3 regions of the Janthinobacterium sp. SUN118 genome follow, and region 1 is predicted to be linked to each of the others. Evidence: predicted binding sites of a transcription regulator. Region 1 holds the regulator's gene; each other region holds the start of a gene.
The links. The regulator FliA, encoded in region 1, starts transcription of late flagellar genes. The targets are predictions, from matches to a motif close to CTAAAGTTTNNNNNNNNNNNGCCGNTA.
Positions count from the first base shown of each region.

Region 2: the regulator FliA is predicted to act here: its motif matches at 3,471-3,497, upstream of O0880_RS20660 (flagellar protein FliT).
Region 3: the regulator FliA is predicted to act here: its motif matches at 2,782-2,808, upstream of O0880_RS10025 (FlxA-like family protein).

Region 1 covers NZ_JAPUBV010000001.1:991,162-998,707, forward strand. Annotated here, with positions in the region: gene flhB (flagellar biosynthesis protein FlhB) at 1-283, shown strand, start outside; gene flhA (flagellar biosynthesis protein FlhA) at 280-2,376, shown strand; gene flhF (flagellar biosynthesis protein FlhF) at 2,637-3,950, shown strand; gene O0880_RS04535 (antiactivator of flagellar biosynthesis FleN protein) at 3,943-4,806, shown strand; gene O0880_RS04540 (RNA polymerase sigma factor FliA) at 4,852-5,583, shown strand; gene O0880_RS04545 (flagellar motor protein) at 5,565-6,311, shown strand; gene motD (flagellar motor protein MotD) at 6,317-7,087, shown strand; gene O0880_RS04555 (S-layer protein) at 7,359-7,546, shown strand, end outside.
Region 2 covers NZ_JAPUBV010000003.1:346,813-354,358, reverse strand. Annotated here, with positions in the region: gene O0880_RS20680 (S9 family peptidase) at 1-57, shown strand, start outside; gene O0880_RS20675 (CsbD family protein) at 130-315, opposite strand; gene O0880_RS20670 (class I SAM-dependent methyltransferase) at 501-1,142, opposite strand; gene O0880_RS20665 (M13 family metallopeptidase) at 1,212-3,296, opposite strand; gene O0880_RS20660 (flagellar protein FliT) at 3,541-3,837, shown strand; gene O0880_RS20655 (hypothetical protein) at 4,296-5,423, opposite strand; gene fumC (class II fumarate hydratase) at 5,604-6,998, shown strand; gene O0880_RS20645 (RNA-binding S4 domain-containing protein) at 7,095-7,316, shown strand; gene O0880_RS20640 (hypothetical protein) at 7,434-7,546, shown strand, end outside.
Region 3 covers NZ_JAPUBV010000001.1:2,215,209-2,222,754, reverse strand. Annotated here, with positions in the region: gene O0880_RS10035 (response regulator transcription factor) at 168-857, shown strand; gene O0880_RS10030 (ATP-binding protein) at 861-2,366, shown strand; gene O0880_RS10025 (FlxA-like family protein) at 2,410-2,751, opposite strand; gene O0880_RS10020 (PrpF domain-containing protein) at 2,911-4,143, shown strand; gene dcd (dCTP deaminase) at 4,182-4,751, opposite strand; gene O0880_RS10010 (alpha/beta hydrolase) at 4,885-5,685, opposite strand; gene O0880_RS10005 (HAD family phosphatase) at 5,744-6,439, opposite strand; gene O0880_RS10000 (TSUP family transporter) at 6,474-7,235, opposite strand; gene O0880_RS09995 (LysR family transcriptional regulator) at 7,389-7,546, shown strand, end outside.

The sequences.
Region 1 (7,546 bases):
GGCCGGCGAGCACAAGGTCGCCATCCTGGAAGCGCCGGCCCTGGCGCGCGCGCTGTACAAGCACACGGAGATCGGCGACGAGATACCCGAAGCGCTGTACGGCGCCGTGGCCGAGGTGCTGGCGTATGTGTTCCAGCTGCGCAGCTACGGCAAGGGGCAGGGCGAGCGTCCCGACAAGCCGAAGAAACTGGACGTGCCGCCCGAGCTCGACCCGCAGAACCCCGCATCGCAGACACCGCCCGCAGCAGACGCGGCAGACAAGAATAAAGGAAGTGCACCATGAACGGTTTGACCATGCCAGCCTGGTTGAGCGGATTGAAAGGCAACGCCAGCAAGGGCCTCGCCGCGCCGATCATCATCATCATGCTGCTGGCGATGATGGTGCTGCCGCTGCCCGCCTTCATCCTCGACATCTTCTTCAGTTTCAACATCGCGCTGTCCATCATCGTGCTGCTGACGGCGCTGTACACGGTCAAGCCGCTCGACTTCATGGCCTTCCCGACCATCCTGCTCGTCTCGACCATGCTGCGCCTGTCGCTGAACGTGGCGTCCACGCGCGTGGTGCTGACGGAAGGCCATACGGGCGCCGACGCGGCCGGCAAGGTGATCGAAGCGTTCGGTCACTTCTTGATTGGCGGTAACTACACGGTCGGTATCGTGGTCTTCATCATTTTGACCATCATCAACTTTACCGTCGTCACCAAGGGTGCGGGCCGTATCGCCGAGGTGGGCGCCCGCTTCGCGCTGGACGCCATGCCGGGTAAGCAGATGGCCATCGACGCCGACCTGAATGCCGGCCTGATCGGCGAAGACGAGGCGCGCCGCCGCCGCACGGAAGTGGCGCAGGAAGCGGAATTCTATGGCGCCATGGACGGTGCCAGCAAATACGTGCGCGGCGACGCCATCGCCGGCATCATGGTCACCGTCATCAATATCGTCGGCGGCTTGCTGGTGGGCTTGCTGCAGCACGACATGGGCTTTGCCGATGCGCTCAAGAACTACACCCTGCTGGCCATCGGTGACGGCCTGGTGGCGCAGATTCCTTCGCTGATCATTTCCACGGCGGCCGGTATCGTCGTCTCGCGCGTGGCCAGCGAGCAGGACATCGGTACCCAGCTGGTGGGACAATTGTTTGCGAAACCGCAAGTGCTGTACATCACGGCCGGCATCATCGGCGGCATGGGCTTGATTCCCGGCATGCCGAACATGGTCTTCATCCTGCTGGCGTCCCTGCTGGCCGGTTCCGCGTATCTGATCAGCAAGAAGCGCACGCAGGCGAAAGAGGCGGCGGAGAAGCCGGCCGAGGTGCAGCAGGCCACGGTGGCGCCCGAGCAGGAAGAGGCCAGCTGGCAAGACATCATGCCCGTCGATACCCTGGGCCTGGAAGTGGGCTACCGCCTGATTCCGCTGGTCGACAAGACGCAGGGCGGCGAATTGCTCAAGCGCATCAAAGGCATCCGCAAGAAATTCGCCCAGGAGGTGGGCTTTTTGGCGCCGCCCGTGCATATCCGCGACAACCTGGAATTGAAGCCGTCGGCCTACCGCATCACGCTCAAGGGCGTGGAAGTGGGTGTCGGCGAAGCATTCAATGGCCAGTTCCTGGCGATCAACCCCGGCATGGCCAGCGGCACCTTGCCCGGCCTGTCCACGACGGACCCGGCCTTCGGCTTGCCGGCCACGTGGATCGAGGCCAGCCTGCGCGACCAGGCGCAGTCGATGGGCTACACGGTGGTCGATGCAGGCACCGTGGTGGCCACGCACCTGAACCACCTGATCACCTCGCACGCTTCCGAACTGCTGGGCCGCGCGGAAGTGCAGGCGCTGCTCGACCACCTGGGCAAGGATGCGCCGCGCCTGGTGGAAGACCTGGTGCCGAAGATGCTGTCGTTGTCGACGTTGCAAAAAGTGCTGCAGAACCTGCTCATGGAAGGCGTGCACATCCGCGACATGCGCACCATCATCGAAACCCTGGCCGAGCACACGGTGCACACGCAGGATCCGAACGACCTGACGGCGCTGGTGCGCGTGGCCCTGGGCCGCGCCATCGTGCAGCAACTGTTCCCCGGCGCGGCCGAACTGTCCGTGATGACGCTCGACAGCCGCCTCGAGCGCCTGCTGATGCAGGCGATGGGCAATGGCGGCGATGGCGCGGGCATCGAGCCTGGCCTGGCCGACACCATCGCCCACCAGGCGGGCCTGGCCGCGCAGCAGCAGGAAGCGCTGGGCCTGACGCCCGTGCTGCTGGTGCCGGCGCCGCTGCGCGCGCTGTTGTCGCGCTTCCTGCGCCGCGCCCTGCCGCAGCTGAAGGTGCTGTCGCATGCGGAAGTGCCGGAAACCAAGACCATCCGCGTCACCAGCCTGGTGGGCGCGCAGTAGTTGCCTGATAAGCAAGGCGGGGTCGTTCCGGCGCGAACGGCCCCGTTTTTTACTTGCCGCACCTCAATTTCCTCACGGCAAACTGAATAACGGGTACTTTCCCGTCCTGTTCCTTCGATCATTTCCCCAGTGCATCGCTAATAATGGAAACTGTCCGAGTGATCTGTGTCCATGTGGAAGACAGCACTCAAGCAACAGGAGTCGATGATGGTCACACCGTTCAGCCAGTACTGCGCCACCCCCGCCTCGGGAGGCCGGCCATGAATGTGAAGAAATTTACGGGCGCCTCGTCGCGCGATGCGCTGCGCAAGGTGCGCGAAGCGCTCGGCCCCGATGCCGTGATCCTGTCGAACCGCCAGGCCGATGGCGTGGTGGAAATCCTCGCGCTGGCCAATGACGATGCCGCCTCGCTGGCATCGCCGCCGGCCGCCTCGGAAATGGCCCAGCCGCGTCCCCAGTTGCAGACCCAGTTCGCCACGCCGCAGCGCGCGGCCGCCCCGGCCCAGCGCCCGGCCGCGCCGCGCCAGGCATCGTCCGAGCCAGTGGACATGGCCCGCATGCAGCAGATGATGGCCAGCGCGCTGGCGCACGTCAAAGAGAACGCCGCCGCCGAGATGAGCGGCATGATGAATGAAATCCGCGCCATGCGCGGCATGATGGAAACCCAGCTGGCGGAAATTTCGTGGGGTTCGACGCAGCAGCGCGAGCCGCAAAAAGCCGTCGTGCTGCGCGAAATGCTGGCGGCCGGCTTCTCGGCCAGCCTGGCGCGCTACCTGATCGACAAGCTGCCCGCCGGCCTGGACGGCGCGCAAAGCATGCGCTGGATCAAGACCGTGCTCAGTCGTAACCTGAATACTGTCGCCAATGAAGACGCCATGCTCGAGCAGGGCGGCGTATTCGCGCTGGTGGGCCCGACCGGCGTCGGCAAGACCACCAGCACGGCCAAGCTGGCGGCGCGCTGCGTGATGCGCCATGGCCCGGAAAAGCTGGCCCTGATCACCACGGACGCCTACCGTATCGGCGCGCACGAACAGCTGCGCATCTACGGCAAGATCCTCGGCGTGATGGTGCACTCGGTGAAGGACGAGGCCGACTTGCGCATCGCCCTGAAGGAATTGAAGAACAAGCACACGGTGCTGATCGATACGGTGGGCGTGAGCCAGCGCGACCAGATGGTGACGGAGCAGGTGGCCATGCTGTCGGGCGCCGGTGCCGACGTCAAACGCCTGCTGTGCCTGAATTCGACGGCAACGCAGGAAACGCTCAATGAAGTGGTGCGCGCCTACCAGGGCAGCGGCCTGGCCGGCTGCATCATGACCAAGCTCGACGAGGCGGCGTCCATCGGCAATGTGCTCGACGTGGTGATCCGCCAGAAGCTGAACCTGTTTTATGTGTCGAACGGCCAGCGCGTGCCGGAAGACCTGCACCTGGCCGACCGCGCCTACCTGATCGACCGCGCCTTCAAGCTTAAGCGCGATACGGCGGCGACGCAGTTTTCCGATGCCGAGCTGCCGCTGCTGATGGCGCAGGCGGCCGCCCGCAACAATGAAGCGCGCGGGGTGCACCTTGGCTAATTTCGATTTCGACCAGGCCGAAGGCCTGCGCCGCATGCTGGCCGGCCCGCAGCCGCGCGTCATGACGTTCCTGTCGGCCACGCCGCAGGACGACAAGGGCGCCATGCTGGTCAACCTGGGCGCTTCGCTCGCGTATGGCGGCAATGAAGTGCTGCTGGTCGACGCCAGCGGCGGCAGCGACGGCGTCGCCTCGCGCCTGGGACTGGCGCACGGCGCCAGCCTGCTCGACGTGGCGCGCCAGCAGTGCGGCCTGAACCAGGTGATCCACCAGGTGCCGCAGGGCTTCGGCGTGGCCCACCTGGGCGCGCGCAACCACCTGATGGACAGCAGCGACTATGCGGGCGACGAAGACACGCGCCGCCTGGGCAAGACCTTCGAAGTGATGGCGCGCCAGAGCGGCATCGTGCTGGTCGACGGCGTGGTGGCCGAGGAGGGCGCATGCTTCCCCGTGCCGCTGATGGCCTCGTCCGACATCGTGGTGCAGGTGTCGAACAGCGCCAATTCGATCAAGGCGGCCTATTGCCTGATCAAGCGACTGAACCAGGAGCTGGGACGGCGTCCGTTCGGCATTCTTGTCACCGGCGCTTCCGAATCCGAGGCAAAAGTGGTATACGATAATATGGCGCAGGCGGCGAGCCGCTACCTGGCCGTGAAACTGACGTCGATGGGTTCGGTGCCGGCCGATGAATACCTGCACCGCGCCGCGCGCCTGGGCCGCAGCGTGGTCGACGCGTTTCCGCTGGCGGGAGCCTCGGTGGCGTTTCGCGGACTGGCCGAGCGCCTGGTCCGTTCGGCGGCGCCGGTGCTGGGCACCACCTTGTACCAGACGGGGAGCGCACACCATTTCAGCGCCTGAATCCAACCGTAGCACCAGATAAGACGATAAAACAATAAGCAGCCTATGTACACGGTCAAAGGGAAATCGAACAAGGACTATTTGCTGACGGAGCATATCCCGCTGGTGAAGCGTCTGGCGCACCATATGAAGGCGAAATTGCCGCCTTCGGTCGAGGTCGATGACCTGATCCAGGCCGGCATGATCGGCCTGCTGGACGCCATCAGCCGCTATGAGGAAACGCATGGCGCGCAGTTCGAGACGTATGCCGTGCTGCGCATCCGCGGCGCCATGCTCGACGAGCTGCGCACCAGCGACTGGCTGCCGCGCAGCATGCGCCAGAACATGCGCAAGATCGAAGAGGCGATGAGCATTTTGCAGCAGCGCCTGGGCCACCCGCCGACGGAGTCGGAAGTGGCGAAACTGCTGAAAATGTCGCTGGCCGACTACCAGGAAATGCTGGGCGACGGCGGCGGCCACCAGCTGGTGTACTACGAAGATTTTCATGACCCGGACGGCAATGACAGCTTCCTCGACCGCCATTGCGTGGACGAGGACAGCGACCCCTTGCGGTCCCTGCTCGATACCGATTTCCGGCAATCCGTGATCGATGCCATCGACGCGCTGCCGCCACGCGAGAAAATACTCATGGGCCTGTACTACGAAGAAGAGCTGAACTTGAAGGAGATCGGCGCGGTGATGGGCGTATCGGAATCGCGCGTCTCGCAGCTGCATACCCAGGCCGTCGCGCGCCTGCGCGCAACCTTGAGGGAGCAGGCGTGGACTGGTCCAGCGTAATCGGGCTGGCGCTGGCGCTGGCGGGCCTCCTGGTCGGCCAGGCACTGGAGGGCGGCAAGATGGCCTCCCTGCTGCAGCCGGCCGCCTTCGCCATCGTTGTCATCGGCACCTTCGGCGCCGTGCTGCTGCAAACGCGCTTGCGCACCTTCGTGCGCGGCCTGGAAATGCTGCGCTGGGTGTTCCTGCCGCCTTCGGACACGCGCGCCGCGCTGGCGCGCGACATCGGGCAATGGAGCCTGACGGCGCGCCGCGACGGCCCGCTGGCCCTCGAGCGCCTGATGGAAAACACGGCCGACCGCTTCAACGCCAAGGGCTTGCGCATGATCGTCGACGGCATCGCGCCCGACAAGCTGCGCCAGCTGCTCGACGTGGAAATCTCCGCCTACGAGATGGCCGAGCGCCAGGCCGTCAAGGTGTGGGAATCGGCCGCCGGCTATTCGCCCACGATCGGCATCCTGGGCGCCGTGCTGGGCCTGATCCACGTGATGGAAAACCTCACCGACCCCAGCAAACTGGGCGGCGGCATCGCCGTGGCGTTCGTCTCCACCATCTATGGCGTGGGCCTGGCCAATCTGCTGTTCCTGCCGGTGGCAAATAAACTCAAGGCCATCGTTTCGCGCCGCGTGTTGCAGTATGAAATCACGGCCGCCGTGCTGTACGACATCGCCACGGGCGACCATACGCGCATCATCGAAGAGCGCGTGGCCAGCCTCCTGCACGAGCACTGACCATGATGCGGCGCGCGCGCAGGAAGTATGACGAGGAACCGGACAACCAGGACCGCTGGCTGATCTCGTACGCCGATTTCATCACCCTGCTGTTCGCCTTTTTCGTCGTCATGTATGCGATTTCGCAAATCAACGAAGGCAAGTACCGTGTCTTCCAGAGCGCCATCGGCCAGGCCTTCAGCCTGGACAAGGGCGCGCCGCCCATCCTCATGGAAGCGCCGCAGGCGATCCCGCTGCCGAATCCCGCCCTGAAGCGCCGCACGGAAGCCATCCGCCGCGAGCGCGAGCACATGACGCGCCTGGCGCAGGACCTGACGTCCACCCTGGCGCCGCTGGTCAAGGAAGGCAAGGTGCGCGTGACGCAGACGAGCCGCGGCGTCAGCGTGGAAATCAACGCCAGCGTGCTGTTCGACCCGGGCGCGGCGCGCCTGACACCGGAATCGGACCAGGCCCTGCGCGCCGTGGCCGTGCTGCTCAAGGACGACACGCACGACGTGCAGGTGGAAGGGCATACCGATGTGCAGCCGATCAGCAATTCGAACTTCGCCTCGAACTGGGAACTGTCGGCCGCGCGCGCCAGCGCCGTGGTGCGCCTGTTCATCGCCAGCGGCGTGCAAGCCACGCGCCTGACGGCCGTCGGCCACGCCGACAACATCCCCGTGGCGCCGAACGCCACGCCGGAAGGGCGCGCGCGCAACCGCCGCGTCGCCGTGACCATCCTCTCTGGCATCCCCGAGACGGTGACGGAAGTGCCGACGGCGCCGCCGGCCAACTGACAAGGCCTGACAAAACCGTCGCGAGCGGCAGCGAGGCTCGGCGCCCCCGTTGGTCCGAGAAGCGGAGCTGTGCCTTGCATGGGGCCGCCGAGGCCGTGAGCATCGGCGGGCGCAAATCGCGACGCGCAGCAGGTGTTGTCAGGTGTTCTATGTTAGTTGTGCTAAGCCTGGCCTTCCTGCCGGCGCGGCTTCGCGCCCTGGTGCGTGTCATGGGCTGGTCATACTGGACTGCTAGGCTGTCGCCCTTCTTTTCAGCTTCCAGGTCAATCCCATGTCTTATTCCAGAACCTTGCTTCCTTCGGCCATCGCCATCCTGTTGAGCGTCGCCGCCTGCGGCGGCGATGGCGGCCCGGACAGCAGCGTGCCGCCGCTGCCCGCCGGCCGCTGGATCGCCGGCGACCTGCACACCCACACCACGCAATCGGCCGATGCGGATGTCAGCCAGACGCTGGACAAGGT
Region 2 (7,546 bases), on a different contig from region 1:
GTGTACAAGAAGATCGAAACCTTCTTCAAGCAAAACCTGGCCAATCCGGCGCAATAGGTTTCAGCCGCAGCAAATAAAAACCGCCGCCTGTCTCGCGACAGGCGGCGGTTTTTTTATACGTGCGACAGATTACGGTTTGCGCGTGACGGTTTCCACCGCCTCTTTCACATCGCCCACCTTCTTCTGCACTTTGCCTTCGACCTGGTTTGCCAGGCCCTTGGCTTGCTGTTCTTCGCTGCCGACGACCTTGCCAGCGGCTTCCTGGATTTTACCGCCGACTTCCTTCAGTTTACCTTCGACTTGATCTTTGTTCATGATGGATCCTCACTGTAGTTGGTACCTCTGTGGTCCGGCGCCCGAGGCGCCGGTACTGCGGCTCACACGCTGCTGGAAGCGGCTTGCGCTGCTTGCTGCGTGTCGATGTGTCCATACTACCCTCGAGGTTGCAAAAACTATGTACGGTTCCTAACACATGCCCAAAATCAGTCAATTGAGCGAAATCAGTCCGCTTTGCGCCACACGGTGGCCAGCCACGGCTGCTGCGCGCGCGGCAAGCCCGGCGGACGGTAGTACTGCTCGACCAGGCTGAAACCGGCCGCCTGCACATACGCTGCCCACGCCTCTTCGTCATGGTAGCTGCCATAGCGGGCGCCATTCCAGCCCTCCTGGTTTTGCCCGCGCGGATTCGAGCTGAACAGCACGCCCCCCGGTTTCAGGCACGCATGCAGGGCGCGCAGCACGCCAGGCAAGGCGGCGCTGGGCACGTGGAACAGCACGGCATTGGCGAACACGCCGTCGAAGTGCGCGGCCGGCAGGTCGAGGTCGACGAAATCCTGCTGCCACACGGTGCAGCCGCTGTAGGCGCGCGCCATCTCGACGAAGCGGGGGCAGCCATCGACGCCCGTGGCATGGTGCCCCAGGGCCGTGAACGCCTTCAGGTCTCGGCCAGGGCCGCAGCCGAGGTCGAGAATCGCCAGAGGCGCGGGCTGGCCGATGGCGTCCAGCAGCGCATGGATGTTCTGGCTGACGTCGTGGTCGCGCGTGCCTTCGAAAAACTGCTCGGCGCTGGCGTCGTAATGGGCCAGGGTACGGCCGGTGATGGCGTGAATAGGGTCTGGCTGCTCTTGCGGGGTCGGCTTCATGGCGCTCCTGTCATCGATGGGCGCATTTTACGCTGCCGGCCGCTTCGCCGGCCGGCAGCGCCAGCCCACTTACCAGACGCGCACGCGCTGCTCGGGCGCCAGGTACAGCTGCTGCCCCGGCTGCACGTCGAAGACCGGATACCAGGCGTCGAGGTTGCGCACGGTGGCGGCGCGGTATTGCGCCGGCGCGTGGCCATCGGTGAGGATTTGCTGGCGCGCCGCCGCCTCGCGCGCCTTGCTGCGCCAGCTGACGCCATAGCCCGTGAAGAACGCCCGTTCCGCTCCCGGCTGCGCCGCCTTGCCCTGCTGCGACAGGGTGAACGCGTCATAGGCGGCCGCCACGCCGGCTAGGTCGGCCAGGTTTTCGCTGAGGGTCAGCTGGCCATTCACGGCCAGGTCGGGAAATGGCCGGTAAGCCGAGAACTGCGCCGCCAGCTGTCCGGCAGCCGTCTTGAAATGCGCGAGGTCGGCCGGCGTCCACCAGTCGCGCAACTTGCCCTGGGCATCGAACTGCGCGCCCTGGTCGTCGAAGCTGTGGCTGATCTCGTGGCCGATGGTGGCGCCGATGCCGCCGTAGTTGGCCGCATCGGACGCCTGCGGATCGAAGAACGGCGGCTGCAGGATGGCGGCCGGGAAGTTCAGCGCATTTTGCAGCGGCAGGTTGACGGCATTGACCAGCTGCGCCGGCATGGCCCAGGCCTTGCGGTCGACGGGCTGGCCCAGCTTGGCCAATTGCTGCTGGTAATGGAACTGTTCCGCGCGCTGCGCATTGCCCAGCGCATCGCCGCGCACGACGCGCAAGCCCGCATAGCTGGCCCAGCGCTCCGGGTAGCCGACGCCCACATACAGGGTCTTGAGCTTTTCCTGCGCCTGCGCCCTGGTTTCCGGCGCCATCCAGTCCAGCTTGTCGATGCGGCGCGAGAAGGCGGCGACGATATTGGCCACCATGTCTTGCACGCGCGCCTTCGATTCGGGCGGGAAATAGCGCTCCACGTACAGCTTGCCGACGGCGTCGCTGAGGGCGCCGTTCGTCGCGGCCAGCGCGCGCTTGCTGCGCGGCGACTGCTGCGGCGTGCCGCTCAGCGCACTGCCATAAAAGGCGAAACGCTGGTCGGCGGCGGCCTTGGGCAAGGTCGCGCCAAAGTGGTTGATCGCGTGGAAGGCAAGGAAGTCCTTCCAAGTGGCCAGCGGCACGCTCGCCACCAGCGCGGCGCTGCCCGTCATGGCCGAAGGGTGCCAGACGATGAAGTCCTTCTGCGCCCCCAGGCCGGCCGCCTGGAAGAAGGCTTTCCAGTCCAGTCCCGGCGCCTTGCTGGCGAAATCCCCGGCGCGCCAGGCATTGTTGCCCTTGGCAACGTCGGCCGACTCTTCGCGGCTGGCGTGACTCGCGGCAATTTGTTGTTCCAGCGCAAACACGCGCGCCGCGCGACCCTGCGCATCGCCGTAGCCTGCCAGTTGCAGCATGGCGGCGATATGCGCCTGGTAGCTGCCGCGCAAGCCCTGCATGCGCGCGCTGTCGGTCGCATAATAGGCGCGGTCGGGCATGCCCAGGCCCCCTTGCAGCAGGTAAGCCACGTTGCGCGTCGGGTCGTTCAAGTCTTGCGCCACCCACAGGCCGAACAGGTTTTCCGTATAAAAATTGGTGGAATTGAGCGGGTCGACATCGGCACGCAAGCTCTCGCCCAGCGCCCGCGCCAGGCCCGCCTGGTCGCGCACGGCGTCGATCTTTTTCAGCAGCGGCTTGAGCGGCGCCCAGCCTTTCGCCTCGATGGCGGCCTCGTCCATATAGGAGCGGTAGAAATCGCTGACCTGGCGCGCTTCCGCGCTGCCGCCCTGGCGTGCCTGCAAGCCTTCGACGAGGGCGATGATGCGCTGGTTGGTTTCATCGGCGAGGATGGCGAACGAGCCCCAGCTGGCGCGGTCGTCCGGAATGGCCGTGGCGCGCATCCAGTCGCCATTGACGTAGTCATAAAAGTCGTCGCCGGGCAAGACGGCCGTGGGCGCCGCCTTCGCAGCGGCGGGACTGGCGGCCGCCTCCTGTCCATGCGCGTGGACGGCGCCGCCAGCCAGGGCCATGCCGGACAGGGCCAGCGCCATGGCGCGCTTGCGCCAGGAACCGGGAAAAGAGGGAACGGCAGCAGTGACAACGCGCATGGTGATCCTTTCAGGCAAAGTGACGACAGTAGTGTGCAAAATCATAACGCGTTTCGACGCGCCAGAACACCCTGCCCTGTCACCGCGACGCCAGCAGGCATGCGGCCTGGCGGGCGATGGCGGCCTCCCCCCTGCCCTCTTTGGAAATTATTTTCACTTTTTTTCAAAAAAACCCTCAAGTTCCCGTTCAGGCCGCCGTTAATCTAGACAAGCGGTAATCCATTCACTAGTTACGGGTGTGCTCATGACCTCCAACGACGTTCTCTCGATGTATGAAAATATTGCAGGTCTGACCAATCAAATGGTCGTGGCCGCACGTTCGAGCGACTGGGATGGCTTGAATACCCTGGAAAACCAGTGCGCCAGCGCAGCCAGCACGGCCATGACGGGCGGCGTGCCCGCCCTCGCCGGCACTTCGCGCATGCGCAAGATCGACTTGCTGAAGCAAATCCTGGCCAACGACCGCGAAATCCGCACCATCACGGAACCATGGATGACGCAGCTGGCCAGCGTGATGCCGGCATCGCGCGCGCACATGTAAGGCAGGAGCGACATCCCGATATCGAAAAAGCACCTGCGGGTGCTTTTTTTACGTCCGTACGCATGGGCGACATGGTCGCTGGCGCGCCGCGCTACTGTCGCGGCCGCGCCAAGGCGGGGGAAATACAGGGGAGGGGAATATGGAAGGCGAACCCCAGGTATCTCCTGGCGTCGCCTCGCTGCCGGTTGCATCCGGCGTCCGCGAGCACATCGTTGGCATCGCAGACCGCTTCCAGGCCCAGGCGTTTATGCAACGCTACACCTGTTTGTCGCGCCACACTATCGTTGGTGGCTGCGCCAGGCTGGGACTGTTTTGTCGTAGAGCAAGTCCACTGAATTAATTATATCGCCATCTTTGAAAAATAAGCAACGCGATTGGCATGCGTTTGCATGTCTTTTTTAAATATCTTTTTTTATATCAAGTTTGAGCGTGCCATTCGGGGCAATCCGGCGTGGCGCCTAGCGGGAAAATGGTTCCGGCTCCGGCTCGGCCGCCTGCGCCTCATCCACGGCCTCCGTCAGGACGGGCGCCGCCTTCTTGCGGCCGAATGGCTTGCGCAGCAAGACCCAGTATTTCGATGGCATCCCCGGCCCCGCCGCTTGCTTGCGCTTGCGCACGACATACACGATGACGGCCGTCAGCAGCAGGAAGGCCAGCGTCCCCAGGCCCAGCCACAGCAAGCCATGGCCACCCGCCTGCTTCTCGGCCACGGGCGCCGCCAGCGGTTTGGGCTTGGCGTGCGCAACAACAGGCGCGGCGGGAGCAGCGGCCGCTACGGCGACACCAGGCTGGGCCAGCGCCTGCTGCAGCGCGCCGATCTTGCCCTCGAGCTCGCCCAGCCTGGCATTGAGGGCCGTATTCTTCTCGTCCAGCGCCACGCACGCTTCGGTCCGCCCCGCATCGGCCTGCGGCGCGCAGGCGGCCACGGGCGCGACAGGATGGCGCAACGGCGGCGGCCGCACGGCAGCAGCGGCGCGCACGGCTGGCGCCTCCACCGCTTTCCTCGGTGCGGCGGGCGGCGCAACGAAGACCGTGGTGGGACGCAGCATGCCTTCGGCACGCGCGCGCGCCGCCAGCGCGGCGGCATCGGGCGGCGTGCCCGGCATGGCACGCGGCAGCGGCATGGGCGCCGCCGGCATGGCTTCCGGCGGCGCGGCCATCCTGGCCGGCGCGCTGGCGACGGGCGGCGCCGGCGTCAGCCACAGCGTTGCCAGGCGCACGATGGCGCCGCCGCCATTGCCCAGCAACAGATACAGGTGCAGATGCCCGGCCTGGATCGCCTTCGCTGTAGTGACGCGCACATAGCGGCGCCCGCCCCGCTCGAAGGGATTGATGGTCAAACCCTGCAGGGCAGCATCCATGCCGATGCCGCCGCCCCGGTACACATCAGGCGAGGCCAGGCGCACGGCCACGCCCTGCGCTTCATCGGGCGCCAGTGCCGTCAGTTCGATCTCGGCCAGCAGCGGCTGGCCCACGTGCGACAGCACCGCCATCTCGCCCAGTTCGGCCGCCATGACAGGCGGCAAGACCAGGCTGGCGGCAGCGCATGCGATCAGGGACCAACGGGGAAGGATGCTGCTTTGCATGGACTGATCGCTTTGATAACAGGAATAACAGGATAAATAAACGGAACTCGCCCATCTTTAACGGCAGGAAATCGCAAAAATATAGACGGGCGCGAGCAAAATGATGCAATACAGCATCATCCTGTGCCTTTTTGGCATCTGGAGTACACTCGATCCACCTCCATCGATGAAAGGGATGCCATGAGTAGCAGAATCGAACGCGACAGTTTCGGCCCGATCGACGTACCCGCCGACCGGCTTTGGGGAGCGCAAACGCAGCGCTCGCTCGAACACTTCCATATCTCCACGGAAAAGATGCCGCCCGAACTGATCGCCGCCCTGGCCACCGTCAAGCGCGCGGCCGCCCACGTCAACCTGGACTTGGGGCTATTGGACGGCAAGAAAGCCGTCGCCATCACGCAGGCGGCCGATGAAGTGCTGGCCGGCAAGCATGACGCCGAGTTCCCGCTGGCCGTCTGGCAGACAGGGTCTGGCACGCAAAGCAATATGAACATGAATGAAGTGCTGGCCAACCGCGGCTCCGAGCTGATCGGCGGCTTGCGCGGCGCCGAGCGCCTGCTGCACCCGAATGACGACGTCAACCTGGGCCAGTCCTCGAACGACATCTTCCCCACCGCCATCCATGTGGCCGCCGCGCTGGCCGTCGCCCACACCGTCTTGCCGCCGCTGCGCCAGCTGCGCGCCACGCTGGACGCCAAGGCGACGGAATTTGCCGACATCGTCAAGATCGGCCGCACCCATTTGCAGGATGCGACGCCGTTAACCCTGGGACAGGAATTCTCGGGCTATGTGGCGCAGCTGGACTTTGCCGAACACATCATCACGGCCTCGCTGCCGCCGCTGCTGCAGCTGGCCGCCGGCGGCACGGCCGTGGGCACGGGCTTGAATGCCCACGTGGAATTTGCCGGCCGCATCGCCGCGGAACTGGCGCGCTTGACGGGCCAGCCGTTTGCCACGGCCGACAACAAGTTTGCCGCGCTGGCCGCCCACGATGCCCTGGTCGCCGCCCATGGCGCGCTGAAAACCCTGGCCACGGCCCTGATGAAGATCGCCAACGATGTGCGCTGGATGGCCTCCGGCCCCCGCTCGGGCCTGGGCGAGATCACGATACCCGAAAACGAGCCGGGCAGCTCCATCATGCCGGGCAAGGTCAACCCGACCCAGTGCGAGGCGCTCACCATGCTGTGCTGCCAGGTGTTCGGCAACGACGTCGCCATCACGGTGGGCGGCGCCTCGGGCAATTTCGAGCTGAATGTCTTCAAGCCCTTGATCGCGCACAACTTCCTGCAAAGCGCGCGCCTGCTGGGCGACGGCATGCGCAGCTTCGACGAGCATTGCGCGCACGGCATCGCGCCGAACCGCGAGCGCATCGCCGAGCTGATGGAGCGTTCATTGATGCTGGTCACGGCGCTGGCGCCGCACATCGGCTACGACAAGGCGGCGCAAATCGCTAAACAGGCCCAGCATGAAGGCACGACCTTGAAGGAAGCGGCGCTGGCCCTCGGTTTCGTGACCGAGGAGCAATTCAGCGAGTGGATCGTGCCCTTGGCCATGACGCGCCCCAACAAAAGCTGAGGCCCAGCCCTGCATTGCTGACGGCTTCAGGTAAACTATGGATTAGTTGAGGTTGTCATCAAGTGTTTAAAACACATCATTGCAATAAGGGATACAATGCAAAAAGTAAGCTTTGATTTAACATCCGAGTTCGTCGAGCTGAACCAGCTGCTCAAGCTGGTCGGCCTGTGCGACAGCGGTGGCGCAGGCAAGGTCATGGTCGATAGCGGCGTGGTGAAGGTCGATGGCAAGAAGGAATTGCGCAAGACTGCCAAGATCCGCAGCGGCCAGGTCGTCAGCGTGGGCGATATCCGCATCACGGTCGTCGGCCCTGCCTGATCCCGGCATGGGGCGCGCGAGCGGCCCCATGCTTCCTGCCTACGCCTGCCCGGCTGCCTATATCAAGCTGCAACTTCGCTATTGCCATATCTTTATCGATTGCGGAAGGGGAGCGCCATGGACCATCCCGAACAAGGCACGCGCAGCCAGGAACGCCTGATCGGCGACTTGCGCCAGGTCATCGAGAACGCGGAAGAATTGCTGCGCAATACAGACAAATATACAAGCAG
Region 3 (7,546 bases), 1.2 Mb from region 1:
AAAGCAGCGTTAGGGCGGCGTAAAAGCGTGTAAAGGAATGTAAGCAGGCATGTGGGCGGGAATGGTCGCAGGAACGGGCGCGCCGGCATGTAAAAGTGGGTAAAACGGCCGTGAACACCCGCGTTTGGCTGCTATCATCGGGCGATATCCACCGAAAAAGTACAGGCATGAGCAAGGTTTTGTTAATCGACGACGACGTCGAGCTGGTCGGCATGTTCCAGGAGTACCTGACGCAGGAAGGGTTCGACGCCAAGGCCGTGCACGACGGCGAAAGCGGCGCGGCAGAAGCCCTGTCGGGCAAGTATGCGATCGCCATCCTCGACGTCATGATGCCGCGCATGAATGGCCTGGAAACGCTGCGCCGCATCCGCGCCGGCAGCAACCTGCCCATCCTGATGCTGACGGCGCGCGGCGACGACACGGACCGCATCGTGGGCCTGGAACTGGGCGCCGACGATTACGTGACGAAACCATGCACGCCGCGCGAACTGACGGCGCGCATCCGCGCCATCCTGCGCCGCGCGCAGGCGGCGCCGCACGACAACGGGGGCACGGCGCCGCTGGCCGTGGGCCAGCTGACGATGTGGCCGGAGCAGCGCCGCGCCGCCTGGGCCGGCACGCACCTGGAACTGACGAGCACGGAATTCAACCTGCTGGAAGTGCTGGTGCGCCACGCGGGCAAGCCCGTGAGCAAGAATCAATTGTCGGAACTGGGCCTGGGGCGGCCCATGGCCCGCTTCGACCGCAATATCGACGTGCATTTGAGCAGCCTGCGCCGCAAGCTGGGCAGCCTGGCCGATGGCCGCTCCTGCCTGCAAACCGTGTACCGGCTCGGCTACCAGCTGATCAAGGAGTAAGCCGTGGGCCGATTGTTCTGGAAGTTTTTCCTGTGCATCATGCTGGCCCAGGTGACGGCCACCATCGGCATCGGCGGCACCTTCTGGCTGAAAAACCGCGCCGCCCTGCAGGAACGGGCGCTCGACATCGACACCAGCCCGCCCGCGCAAATGGCCATCGAAGCGGCCAGCGCCACGCTGGAAGCGGGCGGCAGCGGGGCCCTGCTCCAGTTCCTCAGCAAGATGGAGCGGCTGCGCGTGTTTGCCGTCGATGCGCAAGGGCACGAATTGATGGGACGCAATGTCCACCCCGCCATGCTGCTCAAGGCGCGCACCTTGCTGGCGCAGCCGCAGTCGCATCCCGTCGTGCGCGAGGCGGGCGGCAGCGACGGCAAGCGCTACCTGCTGTTCCTGCCCTCGTCCGAACGCTTCCGCAATGCCGAGGCAGGCGCCGCGCGCGATACCCTCAATGCCGTCACCATGAGCGGTCCGCGCGGCATGCCGCCAGGGCCACGGTCCGGCGCAGCAGGCGCCGCGCCGCCGCGCCCGCAGTTCGAACGGGGCCCGCCGCCCGGCCCGCGCCTGGACAGTCCTTACCGCACCTTCATTCCCCTCGCAGCCGCCATCGCCGCCAGCCTGCTGTTCGCCTTCCTGCTGGCCTGGTACTTTGCCCGTCCCATCCGCGACCTGCGGCAGGCGTTCGAGGCCGCATCGCATGGCGACCTGGCGCCGCGCTTCCACGCCAGCAGCAAGCGCGGCGACGAATTGACGGACCTGGGCCGTGATTTCGACCGCATGACGGGACGCTTGCGCCACCTCATGGATAGCCAGACGCGCCTGCTGCATGATGTCTCGCACGAGCTGCGCTCGCCGCTGGCGCGCCTGCAGGCGGCCATCGGCCTGGCCCACCAGCAGCCGGAAAAGATGGCCGCCTCGATGCAGCGCATCGAACGCGAAAGCGAGCGCATGGACAAGCTGATCGGCGAGCTGCTGACCCTGTCCCGGCTGGAAGCAGGCGCCGTGCAGGGGGGCGCCGCGCAACCGCACAGCGAAGACGTCGCCATCGCCGACCTCGTGCACGATATCGTGGCAGACGCCCGCTACGAGGCCGGGGCGCGCCAGGTGGCCATCGCCGTGGCGGGCGACGCGGCCAGCGCCGACGCCATGGTCACGGGCCAGCCGGAATTGCTGGCGCGCGCCGTGGAAAATGTCGTGCGCAATGCCGTCAAGCACAGCCCGGACGGCGGCACGGTGGACGTGGCGATGTCGCGCCAAGACGATGGCAGGCAGGCAATGCTGCGCATCGCCGTGCTGGACCGGGGGCCGGGCGTGGCCACGGCCGACCTCGCCAGCATTTTCGAACCGTTCTTCCGCGCCAGCCCTACCCGGCACAGCACGGATGGCCATGGCCTGGGCCTGGCCATCGCCCGGCACGTGATCGGCGCCCATGGCGGCCGCATCGGGGCCAGCCTGCGCGACGGCGGCGGGCTGTGCGTGGAAATGCTGCTGCCCGTGAAAACGCCAGGCTGAGCCATCACGGCCAGCCTGGCGCAGGGGATGGCCAGCCGCCCTGTTACGCCTGCGTATCGATGATGCTGCCCAGGGTGGACGAGGCCGATGCGGCCGGGCTGGTGGCCGTATCGGCGCTGCCGGCCGCCTGCATGCTTTGCTGGGCCGCCTTTTGCGCGGCGGCGGCCTGCAACTGGGCAATTTGCGCCTGCAAGGCCTGGATCTGCTGCGCCAGCTGCTGCTGCAGCTTTTGCGACGTTTCCGTCTGCTCGCCCTTCTGCGACTCCGTCAATTCCTTTTGCGCCGCCGTGATCTGCTTTTGCAGCGCCGCGATTTGCGAGCTGCCGCCCGAACTGCTGCTTCCCGCGGCACTGACCGCGCCGCCTGTACCGATTGCCGCTACCATGATGCCTCCTGTGTGTGTCGATACCAATGTTAACGGCACGGGCAGCTGCGCATGTAGTGGCGCGCGTGTAAAGCCAGGTAAAGACGCCGCTCCGGCGCACGCTTGCCTCCCGGCATGCAAAACTGGCACACTGGGGCTCCCCTTCCTTGGCCTTGATCAATGATGACGACATCCTTGCTGCCCGCCCTGCCCGACTTCCTGCCCCGCCTGCGCTGCGGCGTCATCGAGTTTCCCGTCCATCACATGCGCGGCGGCACCTCGACGGGCCTGGTCTTGCACGCGGCGTCCGTGCCGGCCGACCTGGCCTTGCGCGAGGAATTGCTGCGCCACCTGATGGGCGCGCCCCTGTCCGGCCAGTTGCCGGGCAACCGGCAAATCACGGGGCTGGGGCGCGGCGCACCGACCAGCAATAAAGTCTTTCTTGTCGAAGTGGAACAGCATGCGGGCCAGCCGCGCCTCGTCAGCACCCTGGCGCAACTGGCCGGCGGCCATGCCGGGATCGACTGGAGCGTGAACTGCGGCAATATGTCATCCGCCCTGCAACTGTGGGGCCTCGATAGCGGCGTCATCGAGGCGCTGGCCATCGGCCCGCACGCCATCGACATCCGCAACACCAACACGGGCGTCATCACCACCTCGCGCATGGCGCGCGAACCGGACGGCAGCTTTGCGGCGACCGGCATACCCGGCGTGCCCGGCAGCTTTCCCCGCGTCGATCTGTTCCTGCAGCAACCCGTGGGCGCCAAGACGGGCAAGCTCTTACCGACGGGCAAGGCGCAGGATAAGGTGCTCGGCTACGACGCCTCGTGCGTGGATGTGGCCGTGCCCATGGTCATCGCGCTGGCCAGCCAGTTCGGCAAGACGGCGCGCGAGTCCATCGCGGAACTGGAAGCGGACGCGGCTTTCATGCACGCCATCCGCCAGGTGTGGAGCGCGGCGGGGCAACTGATGGGCTTGCGGCGGGGCGATGGCCAGCCGATGAGCCTGGATGAACTCGGGCGCAGCGAAACCATCCCCAAGTTCTGCATCGTGGGGCCGGCGTCGGGAGAGGGAAATATTGCTGTACGTTACTTTACGCCGCAGGCGGGCCACGCTTCGCTGGCCGTCTCGGGCGGCTGCTGCCTGGCGGCCGCCTGCCTGATGCCAGGCACGGTGGCGCACGACTTGGCGCGCGGCTTGCCGGCCGCGGGAGCGGACGAGGCGGAAATCGCGGTGGGCATAGAAAATCCGGCCGGCATCCTGGACACCAGCATCGTGGCGCGCCAGGATGGCGATACACTGGCCATCCGCAGCGCGGCTTACCGGCGCAGCACGCAAATCTTGCTGCGCGGCCATGTTCCGCTGTATCAGGCATCGCCGCCGCTGAAAGCCTGGCTGCTGAAACAGCTTTAAGCAGACACAAGGCAGGACTGGCGCCTGCCCGCCGTCGCTCAGGTTTTTGGCAAGGTGACGCCGACCTGGCCCTGGTACTTGCCGCCACGGTCCTTGTACGACGTTTCGCACACTTCATCGGATTCGAAGAACAGCACTTGCGCCACGCCTTCGTTGGCGTAGATTTTCGCCGGCAACGGTGTCGTGTTGGAAAACTCCAAAGTCACATAACCTTCCCATTCCGGTTCGAACGGCGTGACGTTGACGATGATGCCGCAGCGCGCATAGGTGCTCTTGCCCAGGCAAATCGTCAGCACATTGCGGGGAATGCGGAAATACTCGACCGTGCGGGCCAGCGCGAACGAATTCGGCGGAATGATGCAATAACCCTTGCCCGACACGTCGACGAAGTTGTTCGCGTCAAAATCCTTGGGATCGACGATGGTGGTATTGATGTTGGTAAACAGCTTGAACTCGTCGGCGCAGCGGATGTCATAGCCATAGCTGGACGTGCCGTAGGACACGATGCGGTTGCCGTCGCGTTCCTTGACCTGGCCCGGCTCGAACGGCTCGATCATGCCGGTTGTTTCCGCCATGCGGCGTATCCATTTATCGCTTTTAATCGTCATCGCAGGGGCATCTTTCTAGAATATCGGAATGGCTGGGGCGGCACGCCTTAAGCAGGCGCGGCCCGGATGGCAGGATTTTACGCGAAAATCCACCGCCGTTGGCCATTGCCCCCTGAAAATCATTGCCAATAGTCTAGTGTTTCGCCAGCAACGCAGCGATCATCTCGCGCACCACCTGCGCCGTCAGCTCGGGGTTTTCCATCGGGAACAAATGGCCGCCAGGCACTTGGCGGAAAAACGGACCGACCAGCTTGCGCGTGGCCGTCAAGCCCGCCTGACGGCATTCCACCGATGCCGTGCCGCCGATAAAGCCGATCGGTACGGACAAGCCATCGCGCACGAGGCTGCCGATATGGTGCGGCAAGCTGCGGTACACATCCGTTTCCACTTCGCGCGTGAAGCGCAGCTGCACCCCGTCCGGATGCGGCGCCAGGCCGCTGGCGATGTAGTCGCGCAAGACTTGCGGCGCCCAGATGGCGAACATGTCCTTGGCCGCGAAGTGCTCATACGCAGCCTGCGCATCGGGCCACAGCTTGCGCCGCTTGGCGGAAAAGCGTGCCGGCGAGAAGCGCTCACCGAGCGCCGTGTTGCGCGCCAGGCGCACCAGCAAGGCGCGCCAGCCGGCCACGACGGGCGAATCGAGCAAGACCACGCAGCGCACGAGATCGGGTCGCCGCTTGGCCACCATCACGCTGAGCATGCCGCCGAGCGAGTGGCCGACGAGGATCACGGGGGCCGTGTAGCGGCGCTCGAGGTCGTCGATATACTCGCGCACCAGCTCGGGCCATCCCGTGCTGACGGGATACGCGGGGTCGTGCGCGTGCATGTCGAGGGCCTGTACCTGGAAATACTGGCCCAGCAAGCCGAACAGCTTGCGGTAAGTGCCGGCGGGATAACTGTTGGCGTGGGCAAAGTGCAGCTGCGGGAGTGTCATCGTGGGGCTGGGCCGGTAAATGCGATAGGCAATTGTAATGGCAGCCCGGCAAGACGTATCAGAGGAAGGCCTCTAATTGCCGCTGCTCCACGGCCATGCCCGGCACGAACGAGGCCAGCACTTCGCCCAGCTCGGCCATCGACTCGACCACGCAAAACGCGCCGTCAAACGCGTGGTGACGGTTCATCTGGTTGCGCAGGACGATGCACTCCAGGCCGGCCGCGTTGGCGGCGCGCAAGCCGCGCGGCGAGTCTTCCACGGCCACGCAGTGGGCGGCATCCAGGCCCAGGCGCTGCAAGCCCAGCAGATAGCCATCGGGCGCCGGCTTGCTTTCCAGGTACATTTCACGCGTCAGCACGAAGTCGAAATGCCCGCGCAAGCCCGTGGTGGCATGGCTGATCTCGAAATGTTGTTCATATGCACTCGTGACGACGCCCATCGCGACATGCGGACGCAAGGCTGCCAGCACCTGCTGCACGCCCGGCAGGGCCAAGCGGCGCGCCTGGCGCAAACGGTCGGCAAACAGCCGCTTGCGTTCCAGGCGCAGGCGGTCGACCAGTGCGATATCGTGGCCCTGCCCCAGCAGTACATGCCAGGCGCCATAGTTATTGTCCAGGAACCAGTCGAAGAACTGCTTCGGCGTCAGGTCTATGCCGTAGGGCAACAGCAAGTCGCGGTTGCTTTCATAAAACAGCTGTTCAGTATCGACCAGCACGCCATCGTTGTCCCACAGCACACCCTGGATGGTTTTCATGGCGAGGTTCGGCTTAAATGCTTACTTGAACTGATTACTTGAAGAAAATGTCGTAGGACAGCTTCACGATCAGCAACACCAGCAGCACGAGGAACAGGATGCGCACGAAGGCGGCGCCACGGCGCACGGCGATCCACGTGCCCGTCAGGGCGCCCAGGATATTGCACACGGCCATCGGTGCGGCCACGGCGTAGACCACGTGGCCGGCGGGAATGAAGAAGGCCAGCGCCGCCACGTTGGTGGCGATATTCACCAGTTTCGAGCAGGCCGAAGCGAGGATGAAATCGAAGCCGAAGACGCGGATGAAGAGGAAGATCAGGAAACTGCCCGTGCCCGGCCCGAACAGACCGTCATAAAAGCCGATGGCGCCGCCGATGACGATGGCCAGGATGCGTTCGCGCCCGCCGATGGGACGCGCCTCGCGCGTGGTGCCGAAATCCTTCTTGATGAAGGTGTAGATGGCCATGATGATGATCAATACGAGCACCATCGGACGCACCACCTGCTGCGGCACATAGGATACGGCGGCCGCGCCGATGAAGGACATGATGAAGGCGCTGGCCACGGCCGGCAGCACCAGCAGCCACGGGATATGCACCTTGCCGACAAAGGAGCGGGCCGCGAACGTGGTGCCGCAGGCCGACGCCAGCTTATTGGTGCCCAGCAAGGAGGTGGACGCCATGTTCGGCATCAGGTTGAACAGGGCCGGCAGCTGGATCAGTCCGCCCCCACCCACGGCGGCATCGATCAGGCCGGCAAAGAAGGCAAATAAACACAGCAGCGAAATGGTCAGCATGATAGGCAGCAGGAAATGGGCAACAGGGGCAGTATAGGCGCAGGGCATTTTTCTGGATGCAACTTCATATTGCGGAAAACGCAATCAGGCGTAACGCTTGACGGAATGCGCCCCGTGCGGTCTACTGGCCTCTTTTGCTGCCGGGGCCGTACGATGTCGATGAAACTGATGTGGGAAATCCGCGCCTTCTGCACCGTCGTCGAGAAGCGCAGCTTCATCCATGCGGCGCGCATGCTGGGACGCTCGCCGTCGGCCGTCACGCGCGCCATCCAGTTTCTCGAGGATGCCATCGGCGCCGAGCTGATCCTGCG